2 linked regions of the Aquabacterium sp. OR-4 genome follow. Each later gene encodes a partner of the first gene's protein in a complex. Links are inferred from orthologs where the notes say so. Each region holds a gene or a part of one and is shown in the gene's direction. Other genes may lie near its edges.

The links. Proteins that work in one complex are often made in the same cells at the same time.
Region 2: the proteins of dnaN (region 1) and holA are in contact, whole or in part, in a cryo-EM structure (PDB 8GIZ), measured with the Escherichia coli proteins. The link is inferred for Aquabacterium sp. OR-4 from one-to-one orthologs.

The regions. Positions count from the first base shown.
Region 1 is NZ_JAOCQD020000001.1:230,137-233,735, reverse strand. Bases 32-2,901 are described here. They hold dnaN (DNA polymerase III subunit beta), read left to right. Parts: upstream 32-848; coding sequence 849-1,955; downstream 1,956-2,901. Other genes in these bases: gyrB (DNA topoisomerase (ATP-hydrolyzing) subunit B), read left to right, coding at 2,073-2,901; dnaA (chromosomal replication initiator protein DnaA), read left to right, coding at 32-566. Outside these bases: more of dnaA, read left to right, coding at 1-31; more of gyrB, read left to right, coding at 2,902-3,599. UniProt on the Escherichia coli protein: Confers DNA tethering and processivity to DNA polymerases and other proteins. Acts as a clamp, forming a ring around DNA (a reaction catalyzed by the clamp-loading complex) which diffuses in an ATP-independent manner freely and bidirectionally along dsDNA.
Region 2 is NZ_JAOCQD020000001.1:575,751-579,044, reverse strand. Bases 1-2,930 are described here. They hold holA (DNA polymerase III subunit delta), read left to right. Parts: upstream 1-881; coding sequence 882-1,979; downstream 1,980-2,930. Other genes in these bases: N4G63_RS02295 (Lrp/AsnC family transcriptional regulator), read right to left, coding at 2,560-2,930; N4G63_RS02300 (GNAT family N-acetyltransferase), read right to left, coding at 1,989-2,546; N4G63_RS02310 (LPS-assembly lipoprotein LptE), read left to right, coding at 320-823; leuS (leucine--tRNA ligase), read left to right, coding at 1-305. Also shown: more of N4G63_RS02295, read right to left, coding at 2,931-2,994; N4G63_RS02290 (saccharopine dehydrogenase family protein), read left to right, coding at 3,137-3,294. UniProt on the Escherichia coli protein: Part of the beta sliding clamp loading complex, which hydrolyzes ATP to load the beta clamp onto primed DNA to form the DNA replication pre-initiation complex.

The DNA.
Region 1 (3,599 bases):
AGCGCCTCACCAGCCGCTTTGACGCCGGCCTGACGGTGGCCATCGAGCCGCCCGAGCTCGAGATGCGCGTGGCCATCCTGATCCGCAAGGCGCTGGCCGAAGGCACCGAGATGCCCGAGGACGTGGCCTTCTTCGTGGCCAAGAACGTGCGCGCCAACGTGCGCGAGCTCGAAGGTGCGCTGCGCAAGGTGCTGGCCTACAGCCGCTTCAGCCACAAGGACATCAACATCAACCTCGCACGCGAGGCGCTGAAGGATCTGCTGTCGATCCAGAACCGCCAGATCAGCGTGGAGAACATCCAGAAGACGGTGGCCGACTTCTACAAGATCAAGGTCGCCGACATGTACAGCAAGAAGCGGCCGGCCTCGATTGCCAAGCCGCGCCAGATTGCCATGTACCTGGCCAAGGAACTCACCCAGAAGAGCCTGCCCGAGATCGGCGAGCTGTTCGGTGGCCGCGACCACACCACGGTGCTGCACGCGGTGCGCAAGATCGGCGGCGACCGCACCAAGGACACCGAGCTGAACCAGCAGCTGCACGTGCTGGAGCAGACGCTCAAGGGCTGATCCGCCGCCCCGCCGACCCCGTTGTGGGCGCCGCCAGGCGCATACACCGGCTGTAGCACTGCCGTCAAATGACAAACCTGTGAACAAGACTCGAACAAGCCTGCTGTTATCCACATCGATTTGCGCCGCCATCGAGTTGTTGTTGGCCAACCCGATGCTTCCAGCCCTCGCGCCCACAGGGTTCGGCCGGCCGTAAAGCGTTGAAATGTCAGGTGAAAATAGCCTTGTTCACAGCCAGCCCGGCCCCCTACTAAGAACTACCAGTTCTTTAAAGAGGAAGACATGATTGTTTTGAAAGCGCCGCAACACGAACTGCTCGAGGCCTTGCAGGCCGTGGCCGGCATCGTGGAGCGCCGGCACACGCTGCCCATCCTGGCCAATGTGCTGATGCGCAAGAGCGCCGACGCGATCGAGTTCACCACCAGCGATCTCGAGATCCAGGTGCGCACCAACGCCACGCTGGGCGGTGATACGGGGCCGTGGTCGTGCACCGTCGGGGCACGCAAGCTGATCGACATCCTGCGCTCGCTGCCTGGCGACCAGGTGGTGGCGCTCAGCGCGGCCCAGAGCAAGCTCACGCTCACTGGCGGCAAGAGCCGCTTCACGCTGCAGACGCTGCCGGCCGAGGACTTTCCGCTGGTCAACGAATCGGCCGATTTCGGCCCCGCGTTCGGCGTGCCGCAGAAGGTGCTCAAGGCCTTGATCAACCAGGTGCACTTCGCGATGGCGGTGCACGACATCCGCTACTACCTCAACGGCATCCTGTTCGTGGCCGAGGGCAAGACGCTCACGCTGGTGGCCACCGACGGCCACCGCCTGGGCCTGGCCCAGGCCGAGCTCGAGACCGAGATCCCGAAGCAGGAGGTGATCCTGCCGCGCAAGACCGTGCTCGAGCTGCAGCGCCTGCTCAAGGACGAGGACACCGTGATCGAGATGCGCTTTGCCGCCAACCAGGCCAAGTTCGCGTTCTCGGGGCTCGAGTTTGTGACCAAGCTGGTCGAGGGCAAGTTCCCCGACTACAACCGCGTGGTGCCCAAGAACCACCGCAACAGCGTGACGCTGGGCCGTGCCCCGCTGCTGGCCAGCCTGCAGCGCGCGGCCATCCTGACGAGCGACAAGTTCAAGGGCGTGCGCCTGAACTTCGACCCCGGTACCCTGCGCATTGCCAGCAGCAATGCCGAGCAGGAAGAGGCCAAGGAAGAGCTCGAGATCGACTACGGTGGCGACGCCATCGAGGTCGGTTTCAACGTCACGTACCTGATGGACGCCCTGGGCAACATCGGCGCCGACATGGTGAAGGTCGAGCTGCAGGACGGCAACAGCAGCGCGCTGATCACCGTGCCCGAGCAGCCGGGTTTCAAGTACGTCGTGATGCCGATGAGGATCTGACGGAGTCAGAACCTCATGGGCATGCTGCCCATCCGTTTGCGCACCCCCTGCCCCCGCCAGGCGGGGGTTCCAGCCAGACCGTTGAATGCGGCCGCTCCGCGGCCTTGAAGAAAAGCAATGACCGAACCCACCGCCCCGCAGGACCCGAGCAAGCAAGCTGACAGCCAGGGCGTGACCCAGCGCGAGGTGCCCTCGGCCCAGGGCCAGGTGGCCTCCACCGGCTCGGAAGCCTCGGCGGCCTACGGCGAAGGCAGCATCCAGATCCTGGAAGGCCTGGAGGCCGTGCGCAAGCGCCCGGGCATGTACATCGGCGACACCAGCGACGGCACCGGCCTGCACCACCTGGTGTTCGAGGTGGTCGACAACTCCATCGACGAAGCGCTGGCCGGCCACTGCGACGACATCACCGTCACCATCCACAGCGACAACAGCATCAGCGTCGTCGACAACGGCCGCGGCATCCCCACCGGCGTGAAGATGGACGACAAGCACGAGCCCAAGCGCAGTGCGGCCGAGATCGCGCTGACCGAGCTGCATGCCGGCGGCAAGTTCAACCAGAACAGCTACAAGGTCTCGGGCGGCCTGCACGGCGTGGGCGTGAGCTGCGTCAACGGCCTGAGCCGCTGGCTGCGCCTGACCGTGCGCCGCGAAGGCAAGGTGCACCAGATCGAGTTTGCGCGCGGCATTCCGCAGGACATGCCCACCGAGATGCGCGACGGCGCCGAAGTGCGGCCGCTGAAGATCGTGGGCGAGACCGAGAAGCGCGGCACCGAGGTGCACTTTCTGCCCGACACCGAGATCTTCCAGCAGAACAACGACTTCCACTACGACATCCTGGCCAAGCGCCTGCGCGAGCTCTCGTTCCTGAACAACGGCGTGAAGATCCGCCTGGTCGACGAGCGCAACGCCAAGGAAGACAACTTTGCCTACGCCGGCGGCGTGAAGGGTTTCGTCGAGTTCATCAACCAGGGCAAGAAGACCCTGCACCCGAACATCTTCCACGCCCTGGGCGACAAGATGAGCGACCAGAACACCAACATCGGTGTCGAGGTGGCCATGCAGTGGAACGACGGCTTCAGCGAGAACGTGCTGTGTTTCACCAACAACATCCCGCAGCGCGACGGTGGCACCCACCTCACCGGCCTGCGTGCGGCGATGACCCGGGTGATCAACAAGTACATCGACGACAACGAACTGGCCAAGAAGGCCAAGGTCGAGATCGCCGGTGACGACATGCGCGAAGGCCTGGCCTGCGTGGTGAGCGTCAAGGTGCCCGAGCCCAAGTTCAGCAGCCAGACCAAGGACAAGCTCGTATCGTCTGAAGTACGCGGCCCGGTCGAAGAGATCGTGAGCAAGCTGCTCACCGACTGGCTGCTCGAGAACCCGATCGACGCCAAGATCATCTGCGGCAAGATCGTCGAGGCCGCGCGTGCCCGCGAGGCCGCACGCAAGGCGCGCGAGATGACCCGCCGCAAGGGCGTGATGGACGGCCTGGGCCTGCCCGGCAAGCTGGCCGATTGCCAGGAGAAGGACCCCAGCCTCTGCGAGATCTACATCGTGGAGGGTGACTCCGCCGGCGGCAGTGCCAAGCAGGGCCGCGACCGCAAGTTCCAGGCGATCCTGCCGCTGCGCGGCAAGATCCTG
Region 2 (3,294 bases), 350 kb from region 1 along the record:
ACCCGGCCTGCCCGCACATCAGCCACGGCCTGTGGGTCGAACTGGGCTATGCCGCGGCCATCGGCGGGCTGCTGGATGCGCCCTGGCCCGCGGTGGACGAATCGGCCCTGGTGCAGGACGAGGTCGAGCTGGTGCTGCAGATCAACGGCAAGACCCGCGGCGCCGTGACGGTGCCGGCCGCTGCCGACAAGGCCGCCATCGAGGCGGCCGCGCTGGCCTCGGCCGAGTTCGCCAAGTTCAGCGAAGGCAAGGCGGCCAAGAAGGTGATCGTGGTGCCGGGTCGCCTGGTCAACGTGGTGGTGTGAGCGGCGTGGCGATGATGCTCCGCCGCCGGCAGCTGGGTGCCGTCGCCTTGGCGGCGGCCGCCGCCGGCGCGCTGGGCGGCTGCGGCTTTGCGCTGCGCAGCGAGCCGCCGCTGCCCTTTGCACGCATTGCGCTGCTGGGCCTGGCTGCCGATTCGCCGCTGGGCGAGGAGCTGCAGCGCCGCCTGAGCGGCCAGGTGCAGGTGCTGCCGGCGCCGGCCCAGGCCGAGGTGGTGCTGCGCGTGCTGGAAGACCGGCGCCAGAAGGTGGTGGCCGCGTCCACCGCGGCCGGCCAGGTGCGCGAGCTGACGCTGCGCGTGCGCCTGGTGTTTCGCGCCGAGACGCCGGGCGGCCGCGAACTGATCCCCGACACCGAGCTGATGCTCAGCCGCGACATGAGCTACAGCGAGACCTCGGCCCTGGCCAAGGAGCAGGAAGAAGGCGAGCTTTACGCCGCGATGCAGACCGACATCGTGCTGCAGGTGCTGCGCCGCCTGGCCCGGGTGAGCCCGGCACGCTGACGGCGCCCGTGGCAGCGACCCTTGACCGGCCAAAGCCGCGCCACAATCCACGCCCAAGATGCAACTGCGCAGCGATCAGCTCGACGCCCACCTCGCCCGCGGCCTGAAGCCGGTCTACACCGTGCACGGCGACGAGCCGCTGCTCGCCCAGGAAGCCGGCGACGCGGTGCGCAACGCCGCCCGTGCGGCCGGCTACAGCGAACGCAAGGTGTTCACCGTGAGCGGCGCGCACTTCGACTGGTCGGGCGTGCTCGGCGCGGCCCAGGCCATGAGCCTGTTTGCCGAGCGCCAGCTGATCGAGCTGCGCATACCCGGCGGCAAGCCGGGCAAGGACGGCTCCGAGGCCCTGCAGCGCTACTGCGCCGCGGTGGGCGACGACGTGCTGACCATCGTGCACCTGCCCCGGCTCGACCGCCAGCAGCAGCAGTCGGCCTGGTTCATCGCGCTGGACGCCGCGGGCGTGAGCGTGCGCGTCGATCCGGTTGAACGCCGCGCGCTGCCGCAGTGGATCGCCCAGCGCCTGGCGCGCCAGGGCCAGCGCGTGGCCGAAGGCGATGTGGGCGTGCAGACCCTGGCCTTTTTTGCCGATCGCGTGGAAGGCAACCTGCTCGCCGCGCACCAAGAGCTGCAGAAGCTGGCGCTGCTGTACCCGGCCGGCGAGCTGGCCTACGAGCAGGTGGAAGCCGCGGTGCTGAACGTGGCGCGCTACGACGTGTTCAAGCTCAGCGAGGCGGTGCTGGCCGGCCAGACGGCCCGCGTGCTGCGCATGGTGGACGGCCTGCGCGCCGAGGGCGAAGCCACGGTGCTGGTGCACTGGACCCTGGCCGAGGACATCCGCGCACTCAAGCGCGTGAAGGACGCCATGGCCCACGGCAAGCCGCTGCCGATGGCGCTGCGCGAGAACCGCGTGTGGGGCAACAAGGAGCGCCTGTTCGAGCGCGTGCTGCCGCTGCTGGCCGAGCACCAGCTGGCCCACCTGGTGGAGGCCGCCAGCACCTGCGACGGCATCGTCAAGGGCTTGAAGCACCCGCAATGGCCGCTCGAGCCCTGGGATGCGCTCAAGCGCCTGGCGCTGATGCTGGTGCAGGCCGTGGCCGCCCCGCCGGCGCCGCGCGGGCGTGCGGCGGTGCGCGTGCGGCTGGCGCTGGAAGCCTGAGCCGCGCGCTCAGGCGGCCGGCCGCGCGTCGCTGTCCAGCAGGCCGTACAGGTTCGTGTCGTAGCTGCGGCCCTTGGCCGTCCAGCGCTGGCGCAGCCGGCCTTCGAGCGTGAAGCCCAGGCGCGCCAGCAGCGCGCACGAGGCGGCGTTGTCGGGGTTCACCTCGGCCTCGATGCGGCGCAGCTGCAGCACGCCGAAGGCATGGGCGCAGGCGGCCTGCACGGCCTCGCGCATCCAGCCCTGGCCCCAGCAGTCGCGCGCCAGCGCATAGCCCAGCTCGATGCGGCGGCTGCCTTCGTCGTGCTTGAACAGCAGCAGGCTGCCGATCACCCGGCCATCGGCGCGGCGCTGCAGCACCCGCTGCTGGGCACCGCCGGTGGCCTGCAGCGCCTGCATGCGCGCCAGCCAGGCCTCGCCATCGGCGCGTGTGGCCCAGGTGGCGTAGGGCAGGTACTGCGTCACCGCGTCGTCGCCGTTCATGCGCAGCAGGTCGTCCAGGTGGGCCTCGGCCACCGGCGACAGTTGCAGGCGCGGGGTGCTCAGGGTCTCGAAGCAGGGCAGGGGCATGGCAGGTCTGCGGTCAACCGCGGTCGACGCGCACCGCCAGCACCACCGAGGTGGTGGTCTTGCGCACGCCGTCGGTCTCGCCGATCTCGTCGAGCAGCGCGTCCAGCCGCGCCGTGCTGTCGGCGCGCAGCACGGCCAGCAGATCGCTCTCGCCGCTCACCGTGTACAGCTGGGTCAGCTCGGGGATGGCCTGCAGGCGCAGCACCACCTCGCGCGAGCGCTTGGGCTCCACCGAGATGCCCACCTGGGCCATCACGCGCGGGCGCTCGTCGCCCTGGCCCAGGCGCACCGTGTAGCCCACGATCACGCCGCTGCGCTCCAGCCGCTGCAGCCGCGCCACCACCGTGGTGCGGGCAATGCCCAGCTGGCGCGCCAGGTCGGCGGTGGGTGTGCGGGCATTGGCCTGCAGCCGTGCGATCAGCGCGCGATCGGTGTCGTCTTGAATCATTGTGGCGAACTGTATCGACGAATCGTCCGAATCAGTAATCGTTCTGACGAATTGCCGCTTTCAATCGCCCGGGCGCCAGATCAGACTCCAGGCCATCGGCCATGCGGCCCGCCCCCCCTGCCACCGTCTCCAGGAGCCTTCCATGCACATCGCCCTGCTCGGCGCCGGCCACATCGGCCAGACCATCGCCCGCCTGCTGGCCACCAGCGGCGACTACACCGTCACCGTGATCGACCGCGACGCCGCCGCGCTGGCCCGCGTGGCCGCGGCCATGCCGGCCGGCACCACGGTGGCCACCGC